4 regions of the Shinella sp. GW835-FHT14H05 genome follow, and region 2 is predicted to be linked to each of the others. Evidence: predicted binding sites of a transcription regulator. Region 2 holds the regulator's gene; each other region holds the start of a gene.
The links. Region 2 encodes PhoB, which activates phosphate uptake and scavenging genes when phosphate is short. Its sites were predicted from a motif close to TGTCATNNANCTGTCAT; they were not measured.
Positions count from the first base shown of each region.

Region 1: the regulator PhoB is predicted to act here: its motif matches at 2,645-2,661, upstream of pstS (phosphate ABC transporter substrate-binding protein PstS).
Region 3: the regulator PhoB is predicted to act here: its motif matches at 3,240-3,256, upstream of AC1Q6Z_RS06660 (LTA synthase family protein).
Region 4: the regulator PhoB is predicted to act here: its motif matches at 1,573-1,589, upstream of AC1Q6Z_RS08010 (BtaA family protein).

Region 1 covers NZ_JBXAFY010000002.1:16,073-20,924, reverse strand. Annotated here, with positions in the region: gene AC1Q6Z_RS07540 (patatin-like phospholipase family protein) at 1-910, opposite strand, end outside; gene AC1Q6Z_RS07535 (acetoacetate decarboxylase) at 922-1,665, opposite strand; gene AC1Q6Z_RS07530 (3-hydroxybutyrate dehydrogenase) at 1,709-2,515, opposite strand; gene pstS (phosphate ABC transporter substrate-binding protein PstS) at 2,926-3,948, shown strand; gene AC1Q6Z_RS07520 (Na/Pi cotransporter family protein) at 3,992-4,852, shown strand, end outside.
Region 2 covers NZ_JBXAFY010000004.1:77,575-82,426, forward strand. Annotated here, with positions in the region: gene argF (ornithine carbamoyltransferase) at 36-947, opposite strand; gene AC1Q6Z_RS14940 (aspartate aminotransferase family protein) at 1,025-2,215, opposite strand; gene AC1Q6Z_RS14945 (GcrA family cell cycle regulator) at 2,640-3,179, shown strand; gene phoB (phosphate regulon transcriptional regulator PhoB) at 3,314-3,997, opposite strand; gene phoU (phosphate signaling complex protein PhoU) at 4,012-4,740, opposite strand; gene pstB (phosphate ABC transporter ATP-binding protein PstB) at 4,792-4,852, opposite strand, start outside.
Region 3 covers NZ_JBXAFY010000001.1:1,353,076-1,357,927, forward strand. Annotated here, with positions in the region: gene AC1Q6Z_RS06645 (pilus assembly protein TadG-related protein) at 1-136, opposite strand, end outside; gene AC1Q6Z_RS06650 (TadE/TadG family type IV pilus assembly protein) at 140-562, opposite strand; gene AC1Q6Z_RS06655 (DUF1003 domain-containing protein) at 699-1,229, opposite strand; gene AC1Q6Z_RS06660 (LTA synthase family protein) at 1,276-3,210, opposite strand; gene AC1Q6Z_RS06665 (NAD+ synthase) at 3,513-4,852, shown strand, end outside.
Region 4 covers NZ_JBXAFY010000002.1:120,469-125,320, reverse strand. Annotated here, with positions in the region: gene AC1Q6Z_RS08015 (class I SAM-dependent methyltransferase) at 1-113, opposite strand, end outside; gene AC1Q6Z_RS08010 (BtaA family protein) at 119-1,384, opposite strand; gene AC1Q6Z_RS08005 (efflux RND transporter periplasmic adaptor subunit) at 1,890-2,984, shown strand; gene AC1Q6Z_RS08000 (efflux RND transporter permease subunit) at 2,988-4,852, shown strand, end outside.

The DNA.
Region 1 (4,852 bases), on a different contig from region 2:
CCGGCGGTACGCGCAGCAGCGCCTGGTGCAGTTTCAGGCGCAGATTGTGGATGCGCCGGAACGTGTCCGTGTTGTTGCGGGTGCGGCTGGAATACATGATGTCCTTGTGCCGGGCGAGCACATCCGCCATGTCGCGGGGCAGGATGCCGCGTGCGCTGAACAGGTCGACCTGGAAGACCAGCGTGTCGCGCACGTCCTCCTGTTCGAGCAGGTATTGCAGCGGCGTGTTGGAGACGATGCCGCCGTCCCAGTAATATTCGTTCTCGATGAGGACCGCGGGGAAGGCGGGCGGGAGCGCGCCCGAGGCCATGACATGCTCGGCCCCGAGCACTTCGATGTGGCTGTCGAAGTAGCGGTAGTTGCCGGTCTGCACATTGACCGCGCCGACGCTGAGCCGCTGGCGGCGATCGTTCAGCACATCCCAGTTGATCAGGCGGTCGAGCGTCGACTTGAGTTCTGCCGTGTCGTAGAAACTGGTCGCCGTGGAGGCGCCGGGCGGCTGGAACCACGGGTTGATGCGGTGCGGCGCGAAGAAGCCGGGAAGGCCCGATGTCATCGTCATCATGGCGCTTGCCTGGTTGCGCAGCTTGCGGAAGACGTCACCTTCCGGCGTGAAGTGCCATACCTTGCGGGCGGAGATCGTCTCCCAGAAGTCGCGCAGCCGGTCGAGCCGGTTGCCCTTGGTGTTGCCGGCGATGATCGCGGCATTCACGGCGCCGATCGAGACGCCGGACAGCCAATTCGCCTCGATGCCGGCCTCGTCGAGCGCCTGGAACACGCCAGCCTGGTAGGCACCGAGCGCGCCGCCGCCCTGGAAGACGAGGCCGACCGCCGGATAGCCGCCGACGATGTCGGCGATATCCGGTGTTTCGGATTTGCGCTTGGGCTGCAACCTGACCTGTTCGTCCATGATCCTGTCCTTCACTCCGGTTCGCCCATGTAATCATGCACCACTTCGCCAAGCCCCAGCGTGAGGTCGGCGACAAAATGCACGGCCGAGACGATCTCCAGCACCGGCAGGCGGGCGACATCGGCAATGACGTGGCGGAAGAGTTGCAGATCGGCCGGGCCAGTCCATGCACCCTTCACGGTGATGTCTTCGAGATGATAGCGCACCAGCTCGCAAATGCGTGGGCTCGCGTCGACATGCGGGATGATCTTGACGAGGAAATTCGGCTTGGCAAGCGAATGGGCGATCTCGCCGGCATCCACCGAGCGGTGCTTGTAGCCCATGGAGGCGCTGGCGCAGAGCACGGAGCCGTAATGCAAGGTGCCGACGATCACCTCGCCCTCATGCACGAGCTTCGGAAAAGCGAGCTTCTTCGGAAAACCCCAGATCTCGCGTCCGCCGGCAATCGGCGCATCGTCGTCGAGATACATGGCGTGCACATAGACGCCTTCTTCGCCCTCGAAGCGGACGGGGATCACCTGTCCGGATTCCGTATAGTCGCCGAAACCGGTCGAGTCCGGCATCTTGATGAACTCGTATTTGACGATCGGATCGACGATTTCCAGCGGCTCCGGCACGACGGCGCGCAGCGCTTCCGGGTCCGTGCGGTAGCTGATGATGACATATTCCCGGTCGATGAAGCGGTAAGGCCCCGGCGGATAGGCCGGGTTGGTCAGCGGCATGGCATAGGCGTTGCGAACGTCTTCGGCTTTCATCTTTTCCGTTCCTGATCGTGAGAAATCCGGCTTGCCGGTCCTATCAATGCGCCGTCCAGCCGCCATCGAGGGAGAGGATCGCGCCGGTCATCGAGGCCGCCTCGGCGCTCGTCAGGAACAGCGCAAGACCCGCGACCTGCTCGACCGTCACGAACTCCTTCGTCGGCTGTGCCTCAAGGAGAACGTCGTGGATGACTTGTTCCTTGGTGAGGCCGCGCGCCGCCATCGTGTCGGGAATCTGCTTTTCGACGAGCGGCGTCCAGACGTAGCCGGGGCAGATGGCATTGACGGTGACGCCGTTGGTGGCGGCTTCGAGTGCCACCGTCTTGGTGAGGCCGGCAATGCCGTGTTTGGCCGCGACATAGGCGGATTTGTAGGGCGAGGCGACGAGCGCATGGGCGGAGGCAATGTTGATGATGCGGCCGTAGCCGCGCTCTTTCATTGCCGGAAGCGCTGCCTTGATCGAGTGGAAGGCGGCGATCAGGTTGATCTGGATGATCGCCTGCCACTTCTCGTCCGGAAAGTCCTCGATGGGGGCGACGTGCTGGATGCCCGCATTGTTGACGAGGATATCGCAGCTGCCGAAGGTTTCGAGCGCCAGCGCGACCATTTCGGCGATTTCGGCGCCGGAGAGCATGTTGGCCGGGGAATAGACGCAGCGCACACCAAAGTCCGCTTCGATCGCCGCGCGTTCCGCCTCGATGGCGCCCGCATCGCCGAGCCCGTTGATGACGATGTTGGCGCCGGCTGCGGCAAAGCGGCGGGCGATGGCAAGGCCGATGCCGCTCGTGGAGCCGGTGACGATGGCGGTTCGGGTATCGAGGGCTTTCGGCTGTGTCGCGTCGTTCATCGGGTTCTCCATCGTCGCGTGGGAGCAGGTCCGCTCTTGCTGCGTGGTTTTGGATCACACCGACATTTCACTGAGATGACAGCGGGTTTTTCGGCAATTGTGACGGAGATTTCCCAATGCCGCCAATATTGTCATCCGCGCGTCAAGCAAGGTTACTAGTAAAGAAATGTCGAATACGCCGACGATAATTTGACGTCTTGATCTTTAGCGCGTTTCCGCGCCCGGCAGTCTGCAACGACTCGCCGGGGCAGCAACGCTTTGTCTTGGTAGTGCGTATTCATGAGGGGCGATTCATGATGAATTTTCTCAGGCCTCCCGCCTGTAATGCCTGGTGCAGGGTCGGATTGGAGTTTTGTTTAGACGCAATTCCGAACGCAAAACCGCTTCGCACTTTTGCTGGAATAGCTTTGGTGCTCGGCGCTTTCACACTTTTCTCCGCAAACGCCCAAGCCGAACCGATCCGCGGTGCCGGCTCCACCTTTGCAGCACCGATCATCCATCTCTGGTCGCGCGACTATGAGGCACTCCGCACGGACGGCGGCGAGTTCACCTCGCCGGACTGGCGCGTTGACTACGAGCCGGTTGGCTCGCTTGCGGGCGTTATGCGCCTCGACCAGCCGGAAACTGATTTTGCCGCGACCGATGCACCGTTGACGGCGGAGGAACTGGCGAAGCGGGGGCTCGCGCAGTTCCCGGTCGTCATGGGCGGCATCGTCGTCGTCGCAAACCTGGACAATGTCGGGGCAGGGGAACTGCGTCTCACCGGTCCGGTCATCGCCGATATCTATCTCGGCAAGGTCACCAAATGGTCCGATCCGGCCATCAAGGCGATCAATCCCGATCTTGCGCTTCCCGATGCGACGATCGAGGTGCTGCGCCGCGAGGACGGTTCCGGCTCGACCTTCACCTTCACGAGCTTCCTGTCCAAGGTCAGCCCGGAATGGAAGGAAAAGGTCGGCGCCGACACGCTCGTCAAATGGCCGATGGGCCGTGGCGAAAAGGGCACCGGCGGTCTGGCAAGCCTGACCACGGCGACGAAGAACAGCATCTCCTATCTCGAATATGGCCAGGTCGTCCGGCTCGGTCTTCCCTTTGCAGCCCTCCAGAACCAGTCCGGCGCTTTCATCCGCCCGGCACCGGAAGCCTTCGAGGCAGGTCTCGCGATGGTCGCCTGGGATGGCGCGAAAGGCTTTTCGGCCGACACGACCAATCTCGCGGGTGAAAAAGCCTATCCGATGGCGGTGGTGACCTATGCGGTCGTGCCGAAGGATCGCGGCGAGGGGCGCATCAACCGGGTGCTCGATCTCTTCCGCGTCGCCTTCAGCCGCGGTGCGGACGAGGCGAGCGCGCTCGGCTACATCCCCGTGCCGTCAGCGCTGGCCGGCCAGATCGAAGCGTACTGGACCGCGAACCTGGGCGCCGTGAACAACTAGGCCCCGGCACGCCGTATTTGCTCCAATAGAAACGAGTATTCCCATGGAAATAGATATCTTCAAGGACGTTCTGGTGCCGGTCATCGGCGGGTTGGGCATCTTCATGCTCGGCCTGGAATTCATGGCCAACGGCATTCAGGCCCTCTCCGTCAATAAAATGCGCGAGTTCCTCGCCAAAGCGGCCGGCACGCCGGTCAAGGGCGTACTCGCCGGCACCTTCATCACCGGCGTCATCCAGTCGTCGACCGCAATGACCGTCATGGTGGTCGGCCTCGTCAATGCCGGGGTGGTGGGGCTCAGGCCCGCCATCAGCGTCATCATGGGCGCCAATATCGGCACGACGCTCGGCAACGGCCTCATCGCGCTGCCGCTAGGCCCGCTCGGCCTGATCCTCGGCGGCATCTTCGCGCTGATCTATTGCTTCGCGAAGAACGAGAAGGTGCGCAACATCGCGCTCGCCTGCATGGGCTTCGCGCTGATCTTCTACGGCCTCAACCTGATGACCGGCGGCCTGCGTCCGCTGCGCAACCTGCCCGAGGTCATGGAACTCCTGCAGACGCTGAAGGCCGACTCCTATTTCAACCTCATCAAGTGCGTGCTGATCGCCGCCGGCGTGACCGCGATGATCCACTCGTCGTCTGCGACGATCGGCATCGTGATGGGCCTCGGTGCTGCTGGTATCCTCGACTGGACGACCGCCGTCGCCTTCTCGCTCGGCGCCGACCTCGGCACCACGATCACCTCGTGGATGGCTTCGCTCAACCTTTCCAAGAACGCCAAGCGCGCTGCCTACGCCCACATCTCCTTCAACATCATCGGCGTCTGCATCACCGTTCCCTTGTTCTTCGTCTCCATCGGCATCCTGGAATGGGCCATGCAGTGGTTCGGCGGCGACCCGGCCGTG
Region 2 (4,852 bases):
AGATCGTGCCGCGCACGGCGTTTTTCAAGATGGCGTCAGACGGCGCCAAGGCACCAGGCAAGGATCGATTTCTGCGCATGAAGGCGGTTTTCCGCCTCGTCGAAGACCACCGACTGCGGGCCGTCGATCACCTCGTCGGTGACCTCCTCGCCGCGATGCGCCGGCAGGCAGTGCATGAAGAGGGCGTTCTCGTTCGCCCGCGCCATCAGCTGCTTGTTCACCTGGTAGGGCTGGAAGATGTTGTGGCCGCGGGCGCGGTGTTCCTGGTTCATCGAGACCCAGGTGTCGGTAACGATGAGGTCGACGCCCTCGACGATGGCGTCCGGATCGTGGCCGAGCAGGATGTTGCCGCCATTGTCGCGCGCCCAGTTCAGGATCTTGTCGTCCGGTTCGGAGCCCATCGGCACGGCCATCTTCATCGTGTAGCCGAAGCGGGCCGAACCTTCGACGAAGGAATGCAGCACATTGTTGCCGTCGCCCGTCCAGGCGAAGGTCTTGCCCTTCGTCGAGCCGCGATGCTCCTCGAAGGTCATGATGTCGGCCATGATCTGGCAGGGATGCGTCAGGTCCGTCAGCGCATTGATGACCGGCACGGTGGCGTGTTCGGCAAGCTCCAGCAGGCGGGCATGGTCGGTCGTGCGGATCATGATGGCATCGACATAGCGCGAGAGCACCTTGGCGGTATCGCCGATCGTCTCGGCGCGGCCGAGCTGCATTTCCGTACCCGACAGGAACAGCGTCTCGCCGCCGAGCTGGCGCATGCCGACGTCGAAGGAGACGCGGGTTCGGGTGGAGGGCTTCTCGAAGATCATGGCGAGCATCTTGCCGGCGAGCGGCTTTGCCTCCGTGCCGGCCTTGCTGGCGGCCTTGCGCGTGTGCGCATCGTCCATGATGACGCGGAGATCGCTTTCCGAAACGGCGGAAAGGTCGAGAAAATGCTTGGCCATGATGTGTCCTGTCTGTCCGGTCCTTTGATGCTGCCGCGACCTTTGCGCGTCACGAGTGACGCGCGTCGCGGCAGTGCTCAGGCAGCCTTGGCGGCGCTGAGCTTTTCGGCAGCCCGCTCGATGCGCGCAAGCCCCTCGCGCGCCTCCTCGGCGGTCACCGTCAGCGGCGGCAGCAGCCGCAGCACGTTATCGCCCGCCGGCACGGCGAGCAGCTTTTCCGCACGCACGGCCTTGAGCAGTTCGGCGGTCGGAATCCTCGCCTTGATACCGAGCATCAGGCCCTCGCCGCGGATATCCTCGATGATCTCGGGGAAGCGATCCTTCAGCGCCGCGAGGCCCTGGCGGAAAACGAGCGCCACGTCGCGCACATGGTCGAGGAAGCCCTCTTCCAGCACGACATCGAGCACCGCGTTGCCGACCGCCATGGCGAGCGGATTGCCGCCATAGGTGGAGCCATGCGTGCCGGCGACCATGCCGGCGGCCGCTTCGTTCGTGGCAAGGCAGGCGCCGAGCGGGAAACCGCCGCCGATGCCCTTGGCGACCGCCATGATATCCGGCGTGACCCCCGACCATTCATGGGCGAACAGACGCCCGGTGCGGCCGACGCCGGACTGAACCTCGTCGAGCACCAGCAGCAGGCCGTATTCGTCGCAGAGCTGGCGCAGCTCCTGCATGAATTCCTTCGGCACCGGGCGGATGCCGCCCTCGCCCTGCACCGGCTCGATCAGGATCGCCGCCGTCTCCTCCGTGATCGCATCCTTGACGGCGGTGATGTCGCCGAAGGGAACCTGGAGGAAGCCGGGGGCCTTGGGGCCGAAGCCTTCGAGGTACTTTTCCTGGCCGCCGGCGGCGATCGTCGCGAGCGTGCGGCCGTGGAAGGCGCCTTCGAAGGTGATGATGTGGAACTTGCCGGGATGGCCCTTGGCGAAATGATAGCGGCGCGCCGTCTTGATCGCGCATTCCAGCGCTTCCGCGCCGGAATTGGTGAAGAACACCTTGTCGGCGAAGGTCGCTTCCGTCAGGCGCCGACCGAGGCTTTCCTGGCCCGGAACCTCATAGAGGTTCGACAGGTGCCAGACCTTGTCGGCCTGGTCCTTCAGAGCGGCGACGAGATGCGGATGCGCGTGGCCCAGCGAATTGACGGCGACGCCGGCGGCGAAGTCGAGATATCGCTCGCCATCCTCGGCGATCAGCCAGACGCCCTCCCCGCGCGTGAACCGGAGCGGTGCACGCATATAGGTTTCATAGAGCGGCGCGGCATCGGCCATGGCGCGGATCCTCCGAAAAAGAGATGCGGAAAAACGTGAACGCGGCTTGACTTTTCCAGGCTCCAGAAAAATCAAAAGCCGCCTTTCGGCGGCATGCGGCACTATCGGCATTTCAGGCCGGGATGTCAACAAATCGCACCCCGAAATAGTGCTGAACCTCCCGCAAGGTAAGGATTCACGCCACGCGCGGAAGGTGTCGCTATCGAGTCACACCCAGCCAGCAAGTTGGGGAAAACTCGGAAATCGATTCGCCCGGATTCCTGCGACTCTTGTCACAGAGTCCCCCAAACTCTAGGTTAAAGACCAATTACTAGACTGCATGCGGCGGAACTAGTCACCAAAAGAGTTAGGGCGTTCAAATTCCGGACCCGTCCGGAACGCGATGAGGGATTCCCGCATTGCGAGCGTCGAGCGGAGACGAGAGATGAACTGGACAGACGAGCGGGTCGAGAAACTCAAGAAGCTCTGGAGCGAGGGCCTGAGCGCGAGCCAGATCGCGGCACAGCTCGGCGGCGTCAGCCGCAACGCGGTCATCGGCAAGGTGCACCGGCTGAACCTTCCGGGCCGCGCCAAGGCCGGCGGCACGCAGAGCGCGTCGCGTCCCAAGCGCCCGGTGCCGGCAGCCCCGCGCCCCGCGACAACCTTCCAGGCCCGCGCCGTGACCGCCCGCTCCGTCGTGCGCCCGGCCGGCAACACCATTACCAAGGAAGAGGTCGAGACGGATTTCGAGACGCAGCGCGAGCAGCTTCCGGTTCCGTCCAACGGCAACAGCGTGGTCGTGCCCATGTCGCGCCGGCTCGAGCTGACGCAGCTCACCGAGCGCACCTGCAAATGGCCGATCGGCGACCCGCTGAACGACGACTTCCACTTCTGCGGCAACGAGTCCCCGGACAACTCGCCCTACTGCACCTACCACCAGCGCCTCGCCTACCAGCCCTCGGCCGAGCGCCGCCGGATGCGGTGATCTTTTCCACGACAGCACATGCGATGCGGACCCGAAAGGGTCCGTTTTCGTTTGTGGTGCAGGGCCGGACCACACTCCGAAACGCAAACAGGCCCCGAAGGGCCCATTTTCGTCCTTGGGAGGAAAGGGGTCGCTTAGGCTTCCAGCGAATAGCCTGCGCCGCGGACCGTGCGGATGACGTCCTGCATGTTTGCGAAGTTGAGCGCCTTGCGCAGGCGGCCGACATGCACGTCGACCGTGCGTTCGTCGACATAGATGTCGTGGCCCCAGACGCCATCGAGAAGCTGCGAGCGCGAGAAGACGCGGCCAGGCGAGGTCATCAGGAATTCCAGCAGTCGGAATTCCGTCGGGCCGAGGCGGACTTCGCGGGTGCGGCGATGCACCCGATGCGTCTCGCGGTCGAGCTCGATATCGCCGCAGCGCAGCACCGTCGAGACGACTTCCGGCCGGGCCCGGCGCAGCATGGCGCGCACGCGGGCGACGAGCTCAGGCGTCGAGAACGGCTTGACGACATAGTCGTCGGCGCCGGTGGCGAGCCCGCGCACGCGCTCGCTTTCCTCACCGCGTGCCGTCAGCATGATGATCGGCAGGCGTTCGGTCTCCGGCCGCTGGCGCAGCCGCCGGCACAGTTCGATGCCCGAAACGCCCGGCAGCATCCAGTCGAGGATGAGGAGGTCCGGCATGCGCTCCTGCAAGCGCACTTCGGCCTCGTCACCGGAGAGGATCGTATCGACCTCGAAACCTTCGGCTTCGAGGTTGTAGCGCAGGAGGACGCTTAGCGCCTCCTCGTCTTCCACGACGGCGATTCTGGGCACCATGGAGGCAAAACTCCTTACTCGGAGGCTTCAGTGACGTCGGCAGTGACCACTGACGTCGAGGTGTCGTCCTTCGGGCGTTCGCCTTCGGGCTGCGAGCCGGTCGCCATGTAGTAGATGGTTTCCGCGATGTTTGTCGCATGGTCGCCGATGCGCTCGATGTTCTTGGCGCAGAACAGGAGGTGGGTGCAGGGCGTGATGTTGCGCGGATCTTCCATCATGTAGGTGAGGAGTTCGCGGAACAGCGAGGTGTAGATCGCGTCGATCTCGTCGTCGCGCTCGCGGATCGCCTTGGCCTTCTCCACCGAGCGGGTGGCGTAGACGTCGAGCACTTCCTTGAGCTGGATCAGCGTCAGTTCGGCGAGGTGCTCCAGGCCGCGGGTGAGCTTGCGGGGCATGCCCGAGCTCTGCACGGCGATGACGCGCTTGGCGGTGTTCTTGCCGAGGTCGCCGACGCGCTCCAGTTCGGCCGCGATGCGGATCGCGCCCATGATTTCGCGCAGGTCCGCAGCCACCGGCTGGCGCTTGGCGATCGTGACGATCGCCTTCTCGTTGATCTGGCGCTCGGCGGTGTCGAGGATGACGTCTTCCGAGATCACCTTCTGCGCCAGCGCACCATCGGTGGTGACGAGCGCACGGACGGAATCCGCCACCATCTGCTCGGCCGTGCCACCCATTTCGGAGATGCGGCGGGAGAGGTACTTCAGTTCTTCGTCATAAATCGAGACAATATGGGTCGATGACATGGTTGTGTCCTTAATGCGCTCGGATTTTCAGGGGGTTCGGCGACGATGGCGTCAGCCGAAGCGGCCCATGATGTAGTCCTGCGTGCGCTGGTCATCCGGGTTGGTGAACATC
Region 3 (4,852 bases), on a different contig from region 2:
ATTGGCGCTGTTGCAGCGTGAGGTAGCTATAGTCAACGCCGAGCGCGATCGAAAAAATCAGGAGGGGCAGGCTCAGGGCTGCGAGGGTGCCGATGTTGCCTGCGCGATCCTTGAGGAGTGTTTTGGGCACCTTCATGCGTCAAAGCCCTCCTACGCGAACAGTGGCATAGCGCTCGATCTTTTTCCCGGGGAGCACGAAGGTGAAGAGGCCCCAGATGGGCAAATCGCTTGAATCGTAGGAGATGACGACCGTGAATTGATCCGAATTACCAGGATCGTCCCCAATCACCACCTGCATCTTCGAGCGATTTATAAAGGAGTAATCAAACCGTGACGCTTCGAGATAGCGGTTTACCAGCGTGACCCGTTCCGTCGAATTAATACCCGCGACCGCCGTACGGGCTGCATCGGCGGCGATCTGTTGCACGGAACTCGCGACGCTCAGGTAGATGCCGTAGGCAATGATCGTGAAGAGCACGAGAAAGAAGAGTGGCGCGATGATCGCAAACTCGATTGCCGACGTGCCAGCGCGATCCTTGCAAAGGCGGGACAGAGCATACATGACATCTCCTCCTTAGGATTGTGACGAGGCTGTCCGCATCCACCAATGGATGCTGAGGTCATGGTGCACCCTGAATCTTAAGTTCCCCTTTAGATTGCGCTGTTTTATTCTGAAGCACTTTTTGATTGTGCGCTATTTAGTTTCGCCCTTCTAATATGTTGTGCAAGCGCAGAACTTCGCGCTTGAGCCCTGCGATCTCGTCGATGAAGTGCGTATCAATCTTGTGGTGTAGAGCGATCAACTCGATCTCCGCCTTGAGGTTGACCTCATAGTCCTTGGAGGCCTCGAAGCGGTCGCGGGCGGCCTGCCGGTTCTGCGACATCATGATGATCGGCGCCTGGATGGCCGCGAGCATGGACAGAACGAGGTTCAGGAAGATGAAGGGGTAGGGGTCGAAGGCGTCGCGCGTGAGCAGGATCGTATTGGAAACCGTCCAGACGACCAGGAACATGAAAAAGCCGATGATAAAGCCCCACGAGCCGCCGATGCGGGCGATGTCGTCGGCTATGCGTTCGCCGAACGATTGTTTGGCCTCATAGGCGACGTTCCTGTCTTCCGACAGGATGCGGCCTTCGCGGGAGTGCAGCAGCACTTCCCGCTCGGTCTCGTCGAGTTCGCTGGCGGCTTTGCCGAAAAGGATCTGGGCGGCGTCGTCGAAGGGTCTCATGGGCCAGGCTCCGGAAAGGGGAATCGGAGCCCTAGCCTAGACCTGTTTAGAAGCCCGCCGCCATCAGTTCCGCATGGGAATTGAAGAAGCGTTCGAGACCGTATTGCTTGCCGAACATGATGTCGTGCTGCAGGAAGCGGAAGTCGCGCACCAGCGGGTCGATCGTCTTCTTGCGCGCCCAGCCCGCCGTGCCGTTGCCCTTGGCGTCGATCAGCATGTAGCGGTCGATGACGCGCAGCTTGTCATGCACCGCGCCGAGGAAGCCGGTGTAGTAGGGATGCTCGAAGCCGGCTTCCTTGAGGATGTAGTAGGACAGGAAGGCCGGGCTGATCGTGCCGATCTCCTTTTCCGTGCCGGTCTTGTTCGACCAGATGACGAGCGGCGTTTCGTGCTCCTTCTGCATCTGCTCGGGCGAGCCCTTGCGCGAGGCGGTGATGCCCTTCATGTAGCCGGAGTTCTGGTAGACCGTGTTGAGCGGCGGCAGGTGATCGCCGAAGACGACGATGATCGTCTCGCGGTCGCGCGTCTTCGCCCAGTCCATCAGCATCTTCAGGCTCTGGTCCGCTTCCTTCACGCCCTGTGCGTAGCTGGCGAGCATGCGGTTGTCGCGCGCGTCGAGCTTGCCGTCCACGGCGATGTCGGTCTTCGCATAGCGCCCGTCGTCATAGGGGCCGTGCCCTTGGAGTGTGACGGTGAAGAAGAAGAACGGGTCTTCCTGCGCATCCGCCTGGCGGATGATTTCCTTGGTCAGCGCCTCGTCCGAGGTGAAGTTGCCGCGTTTTGCAAGCGGCGGCATCTTGTCGACGTCCTTGAAGGTCTGGAAGCCGAAGGCCTTGTAGACGCTGGAGCGGTTCCAGAACCAGCCGGAGAACGGATGGATGGCGCGCGCCGTATAACCTTCCGCCCGGAAGAAGGTGGCAAGCGAGGGGATCGGCTTGCGCACATATTGCTGGTAGGGGATGCTGCCGGTCGGCAGGAAGGCGTTGGAGAAGCCGGTCAGCGCCTCGAACTCGACATTGGCGGTGAGCCCGCCGAATTCCGGCGAAAAGACGCTGCCGCTCTGGCTTTCGCGGATGACCGGCATCGGATCGGCCGAGAGCTTTACGCTCTGGATGCGAGTCGGATCCCACAGCGATTCACTCATCACCACAATGACATCGGGCTTGGAGCGGTGCGTGGTGCCAGCCGGCAGCGGCTTCGACGGGATCTTGTCGATCGCATCGACCATGTAGCCGGAGGGTGCCTGCACGTTGGCCATCGGCAGGTTGATGGCAAAGGCCATGACGAAGCCGTTGTGGCGATAGTTCTCCGCCTGGTCCCACATGATCGGGAAGACCTTGAGCCGATCGCGGACCCAGGAGAACTCGTTGTAGTCCATGATGGAGACGAAGCCGGCGATGAGCGGCAGCGCGACGGCAAGCCGCGTCAGGCGCTCCTTCTTCGTCAGCGGCCGGAAGCGGCGCCAGGCGAAGACCCAGAGACTGATGAGGGCGACGACGGACGCGACGACGGCCAGTGCAAGCGCGGCGGCCGTCCACGGCCGGTCCTGCACCAGCACCGGCATCAGCTCCATGATCTGGCGGCCGAAGAGCAGGTCGGTCGGATAGAGCGGATCGGTCAGAAAGACCTGTTTCTGCTGAGAAATGACACCCATCAGCACGACGAGCGGCGAGACGAGCAGCACGGCCTTGTGCTGCCGGCCGATAAGCGCATCGATGGCTAGGTAGAGCAGGAAGAACACGCCCGTGGTGGTCCAGGCGGGCTGTTCGGGGTTGGTGAAGTAGAGCCAGGTCTGGTCGACGGAGCCGCGTGTGATAAGCTCGACGGCAACGACGGTCAGGAGGGCGAGAAGCAGGGAGACGGCGAGCGAACGCAGGACCGCCAGCGCCTTGATATGACGCGCGAAAAAGCCTGCTTCAACGGCAAGGCCTTCGGCGGCTTCGATAGCCACGGCGGTGGGAGTGAACAGGGCCAAGGCCATCTCCAAACTTCATAAAACTTTCGTACCATTGTCATATGGATGTCATCTTGAACAGGAGATGAACGGTTTCTGCAACGTTCATCCAGTGCTTTGGTTCCCCCTGTTGCACTGCGGCAATGTTCGGCGCGATCCGCTGAAAAACCGGGGTTCGCGCCGAAAGCGCGCGCAAACCGCAGGCAAACCTCGCCGGCCTTCATTCCCAAAGCGCCCGTCATGCTCTAAAGAGCTTGTCGACCGTTCGAGAGTGCGGAAGCGAGGCGCGGCCGCAGGATCGGACACCATGAGGAAACGGGTCCGCAGACATGACTTCCGAGACTGAAAAGGCGACGCTGCGCATCGCTATTGCGCAATTGAACCCGACCGTCGGCGACGTTGCCGGCAATCTCGCCAAGGCGCGCGCCGCGCGCGAGGACGCCGCCCGCCAGGGCGCAGACCTGCTGCTTCTGACGGAGCTCTTCATTTCCGGCTATCCGCCGGAAGACCTCGTGCTGAAACCCGCCTTCCTGAAGGCCTGCCGCCGCGCGGTGGACGACCTTGCCAACGACACCGCCGACGGCGGCCCCGGCGTCATCATCGGCTTCCCGCGGCAGGACGAGACGGGGCGTTACAACGCCGTCGCCGTGCTCGATGGCGGCAAGGTGATCGCGGTGCGCGACAAGGTCGACCTGCCGAACTACGGCGAGTTCGACGAGAAGCGCGTCTTCGACCAGGGCGCCATGCCCGGCCCGGTCAACTTCCGCGGCGTGCGCCTCGGCATCCCGATCTGCGAGGACATCTGGGGCGAGCTCGGCGTCTGCGAGACGCTGGCCGAAAGCGGCGCCGAAATCCTGCTGTCGCCGAACGGTTCGCCCTATTATCGCGCCAAGGTCGACGTGCGCCACCAGGTGGTGCTGAAGCAGGTGATCGAGACCGGGCTGCCGCTGATCTACGCCAACCAGCTCGGCGGCCAGGACGAACTGGTGTTCGATGGCGCGAGCTTCGCCTTCAACACGGACAAATCGCTCGCCTTCCAGATGAGCCAGTTCGAGGAGACGATCGCGCTTACCACCTGGAAGAAGCGCGGCGACGGCTGGGTCTGCGACGGCGGGCCGATGTCGCGCATTCCCGAGCACGAGGAGGCGGATTACCGTGCCTGCCTGCTCGGCTTCCGCGATTACGTCAACAAGAACGGCTTCAAGAACGTCGTGCTCGGCCTGTCCGGCGGCATCGACTCGGCGATCTGCGCGGCCATCGCCGTGGATGCGTTGGGCGAGGAGCGGGTGCGCTGCATCATGCTGCCCTACCGCTATACCTCGAAGGATTCGCTGAAGGACGCGGCCGATTGCGCCAAGCTGCTCGGCTGCCGCTATGACATCGTGCCGATCGAGGCGCCGGTTTCCGGCTTCCTCTCTTCGCTTTCGGAACTCTTCGAAGGCACGGAAGAGGGCATCACCGAAGAAAACCTGCAGAGCCGCACGCGCGGCACGATCCTCATGGCCGTCTCCAACAAGTTCGGCTCGATGGTCGTCACCACCGGCAACAAGTCGGAAATGTCGGTCGGTTACGCCACGCTCTACGGTGACATGAACGGTGGCTTCAATCCCATCAAGGACCTTTACAAGATGCAGGTCTACGCGCTGTCGCGCTGGCGCAACGAACATAC
Region 4 (4,852 bases), on a different contig from region 2:
ATCGGGTCGCGGCCGAGCAGGTAATATTTGCGCGTCGCGTCGTAGATGCCGAACCGCCGCTGCCAGCGGTAGATGCGGTCCATCAGCAGGGCGTGGTCGGAAACGGCGTTCATCCCGCTCACCCCTTGAACTCGTAGAGGTGGAAGCCGCCGTAGATCGACGAGCGATCCTTGTCGTGCAGCGCGCGCGATTCCGCCTCGTGATAGGTCCAGCGGCCGAGAAGGGTCTCGTCGAGGCGGCCGGGCAGCAGGCTTTCGGCAGGCGCGGTGCGGAAGACGACGCGCGCGCCGGGGGTCGCCGTGCGGGTAATCTCAGTCCACAAGCCGTTGAGCTGGGCGTCGGTCATCCAGTCCTGCGCATCGAGCAGGATGAAGCGGTCGACGGACTGCGGGGCCTTTGCCGCGAGGAATTCGGTGAGCGAGGTGTTGGTGATGGAAATGCGCGAGGCACGGCTGCGCACCGCCTCGAAATTCTGCCGGGAGAGGTAGGGCGGGAGCGGCGCAAGCTCTCCGCTGCCGTAACCGCGCCCGAAGGCCTGCCAGGCAAAGTAGTTTTCCGACAGCGGGAAGCCGCAGGCGAGCTTTTCGACGCGTTGGCGCAGGATCGTCGCCATGTCGCTGCCGGCGCCCGAAAGCGCTTCATATTGCTGCGGCGGGATGCCGAGGCCGAACAGCGACGTCTTTCGCGTCGTCGCCCAGCGGATCAGCCGTTTTTCGAAAAGCGGCGCCAGCGTCTCGTCGAAGAAGCGCTTCTGGTCCTCGATCGTGCGGGCCTGGAGCAGGTCGCGCGGATCTGCGCCGTAGAGCCGCGCCATCTTGTGGCCGAGGCCGATGAAGCCGCCGAGCAGGCCGTGGCGATAAAGCCGGCGGTGGAAGATCGAGATGCGGCGGCGTCCGGTGACGGTGCGGCTTTCCCAATAATCGCGGGTCTCTTCGTCGAGATGCGGGCGCAGGTAGAGCCGGTAGGCGTCGAGGTTGCGCTTGTCGTCGCCCCGGCCGTAGAAGCGGTAGAAGGTCTCGTAGTCCGGCAGGTGCGCTGCGGCTGCGAACTTCAGGCGGTTGAAGGCGACGTGGGCCGGATTGAGATCCACCGCTTCGATGCGGGCCGGGTCGGCGACGAGATAGGACAAGGCGTTGCAGCCGCCGGACGCGATGGTGACGATGCTGTTGCCCGGTTCGATCCTGAGCGCGGCCATGTCGACGTCCGGGTCTTCCCAGATCTGCGCATAGACGAGATTGCGGAACAGTCGCGAGAAGACATATTCGGACATGCCCGAGGGCGAGAGCAGCGGATTGCGGCGAACGGCGCGGTTGAGGCGCTTGCCGACGCCACCCTTGAGGGCCGGGGCCGGTGAGGTGGCGGTGGGGGCGATTGTCTCGATCATCTGGGCACGTTTCCTACGCTGGAGTGTCCGTCATCACCCGTCGCCGCGGCAGGACCGGAAGGCGGCGAAGTGCTCATGCCTCCTGCGGGGAAGGACGATGATCGAGACCGCGCAATCGATGCGCTGAGCCCCTTGTTTGAGTCGTCACAATCGCCTGATGGCATGGGGCAGCGTTTCAACAGATCGCCATGACACGCGCATGACATCCGGCGAGGATGTCCACAGGGCCGCGCGGGCGCTGATGCCCGACGGTCGCGAAGGATCAACTTCCGCGAGCGGCAGTTGTCGGCCGCCGAAAAAATGTGCAGGCGGCGAGGCGATGCCCCAGTCCCGACACGATCGACGTTTCTACAAGGCCGGACTGATTGATTTTACAATGTTACGGCAATGTGCGGCCCTTAATACGGGACGCGATCTGCCCCATGCCTAGGCCTGTTGCGGGCAAAAACTCTAAAGCAAGACGGATTTCATGAGCGAGCGCACCATCCACAACTCAGAAAACTCCATGCCCGTCCGCAGACTGTCCTGGTCAAGCGCAATCCGCATCGCCTGCCTGGCGGGATGGATCGCTGCGGGAGCGGCACAGGCGCAGGAGGCTGCGAAGCCGACGATGGAGCTCGCGCAGGTCGACATCACCAAGGTCGAACCGCATGATATCGCAAGCGAAGTCCGCATTGCCGGCTCGCTCACCCCGATCCGCCGCTCGACGCTTGCCGCGCGGGTCGCCTCGACGATCGTCGAGCTGCCGGTCAAGGTCGGCGACGTGGTGAAGGCGGGCGACCTGCTCATCCGCTTCGACAAGATGGCGCTAGAATCCACGTTGACCGTTCGCCAGGCCTCGGCGGAGGCGATGCGCGCGCAGCTTGAGCTTGCCGAATCCGTCCAGCGACGCACGGCCGCTCTCGGCGAGCGCGGCGCCTCCTCGGAGGCCGCTCAGCTCGAAGCCCAGGCGAATGTCGCCAACCTCCAGGCGCAGATCCGGTCGAAGCAGGCCGAGATCGCGGATGCCGAGCGCGACCTCGCCAATGCCGAGGTCCGCGCTGCCTTCGACGGCGTGATCGCCTCGCGCCCGGTCGAGCAGGACCAGACGGTCGGGCTCAACACCGAGCTCATGACCATCGTCGACCTCAGCAAGATGGAGGTCGATGCCGGCGTACCGACCAGCCGCATCCCGATGGTGAGCATCGGCCAGCCCGTCGAACTGAACGTCGAGGGTTTTCCCGACCGGACCTTCTCCGGCAAGGTCACACGAATCTCGCCGACGGCTGTCGCGGGCTCGCGCGCGGTCCGGGTGTTTCTGGCGATCGATAATGACGACGGTATCCTCAAGGGCGGCATGTTCACGACCGGCATCCTGAAGGTCGACGAGCGCAAGAATATCATCGCGCTGCCAAATTCGGCGATCCGCACCGACCAGGCGGGCAGCTTCGTGCTGAAGGTGCAGGACGGCGTGCTACGCCGCCAGCCGGTGCAGCTCGGCACGGCCTGGACGGATCGCAGCCTCGTGGAAGTGTCGGGGCTTGAAGCCGGCGAAATCGTCGTCTCCGCGCCGCTGCCGGCGCTCGAGGCCGACATGCCCGTCGTCGTCGAGGGGCTGTAAGCCATGTTCCTCACGCGTATCAGCGTCAAATATCCCGTCTTCGCGACGATGATGATGGTGACGATCCTGGTGATCGGGCTGTTTTCCTATTCGCGCCTCGGCGTCGACCAGTTCCCCGAAACTGACCTGCCGATCGTCGTCGTCACGGCGACCTATACGGGCGCCTCGCCCTCGACGGTCGAAAGCGAGGTGTCGCGGCCGATCGAATCCGCGCTGAACACCATCGGCGGCATCGACACGATCATCTCCGAATCCTATGAGGGCCGCTCGGTCGTCGTCGTGCAGTTCGAGCTCGATGTGGATTCGCAGGTTGCCGCCCAGGAGGTCCGTGACCGCGTGGCGCGGCTGGAGGCAGGTTTTCCGGATGCCGTGGACACGCCGCAGGTCACCCGCTTCAATCCGGATGACGCGCCGATCCTGTCGATCGCGGCCTCCTCGTCGAAACGCTCGCTTTCGGAAATCACCACGCTCGCCAACCGCGTCATCACCAACCGGCTGAGCGTGATTGCCGGCGTCGGCCAGATCTCGCTGGTCGGCGGCAGCGAGCGGCAGGTGCTGGTGATGGTCGATCCGGATCGGCTGGAAGCCTATGGCATCGCCGTCACATCGGTGATGGACGCCATCCGCAAGGAGAACCAGGACCGCGCCGCCGGCACGCTGATTTCCGGCATCAATCAGCGCATCGTCACCGTCGAGGGCCGCATTCCCGACGTTGCCGGCTTCAACGGCATCATCGTGGCGCAGAGCGGCGGATATCCGGTCTATCTCTCCGATGTGGCGACCGTGCTCGATGTCGGCGCCGAAGTGACGAGCCGGGCGACCTATCAGGGCGCGCCGTCGCTCGGGCTCGATATCGTCAAGGTCCAGGGCGCCAACACCGTGGAAGTGGCGTCGGAACTGCGCAAGGAGATCGCCGCGCTCAATGTCGAGCTCGCCCCGGAAGGGGTCGAGCTGAAGGTGACGCGCGACAATTCCCGCCCGATCGCCGCGCAGGTGCAGGAGGTGCAGCGCACGCTGATCGAGGGCGGCGTGCTCACCGTCGTCATTGTGTTCCTGTTCCTGAATTCCTGGCGCTCGACGGTCATCACCGGGCTGACGCTGCCGATCTCGGTGATCGGCACCTTTGCCGTCATCTATGCGCTCGGCTTCACGCTCAACACCATGACCCTGATGGCGCTATCGCTCTCGATCGGCATCCTGATCGACGACGCGATCGTCGTGCGCGAGAACATCACCCGCCACCTGCATATGGGCAAGAACCATGTGGATGCGGCGCTCGACGGCACGAACGAGATCGGCCTTGCCGTTCTCGCTACGACGCTGTCGATCGTCGCGGTGTTCCTGCCGGTCGCCTTCATGGGCGGCCTGATCGGCCGGTTCTTCCTGCAATTCGGGGTTACGGTCGCCGTCGCCGTGCTGATCTCGCTGTTCATTTCCTTCACGCTCGATCCGATGCTGTCGAGCGTCTGGTATGATCCGCAATCGGAACAGAACGCCAAGCGCGGGCCGCTCGGGCGGCTGATCGCCCGTTTCGACCGCTGGTTCGAGCGCCTTGCGGACCGCTACCGCCGGCTGATCCACTGGACGTTCCGCTTTCGCAAGAGCACGGTCTTCGTCGTGGTTGCGATGTTCGTCGCAAGCCTGATGCTCGTGCCGCGCATCGGCGCGGAATTTCTGCCGCCGGCCGACCAGGGCGAGGTCTCCATTGCGCTGAAGGCGACCGAGGGCGCTTCGCTGGATTATATGGCGGCGAAGGTCAGCCAGGTCGAGCGGGCACTGCGCGAATTCGATTACGTCGAGACGATCTACTCCACCGTGAATTCCGGCGGTGCGCGCGGCTTCAACGAAGCGTCGGTCGCGGTACAGCT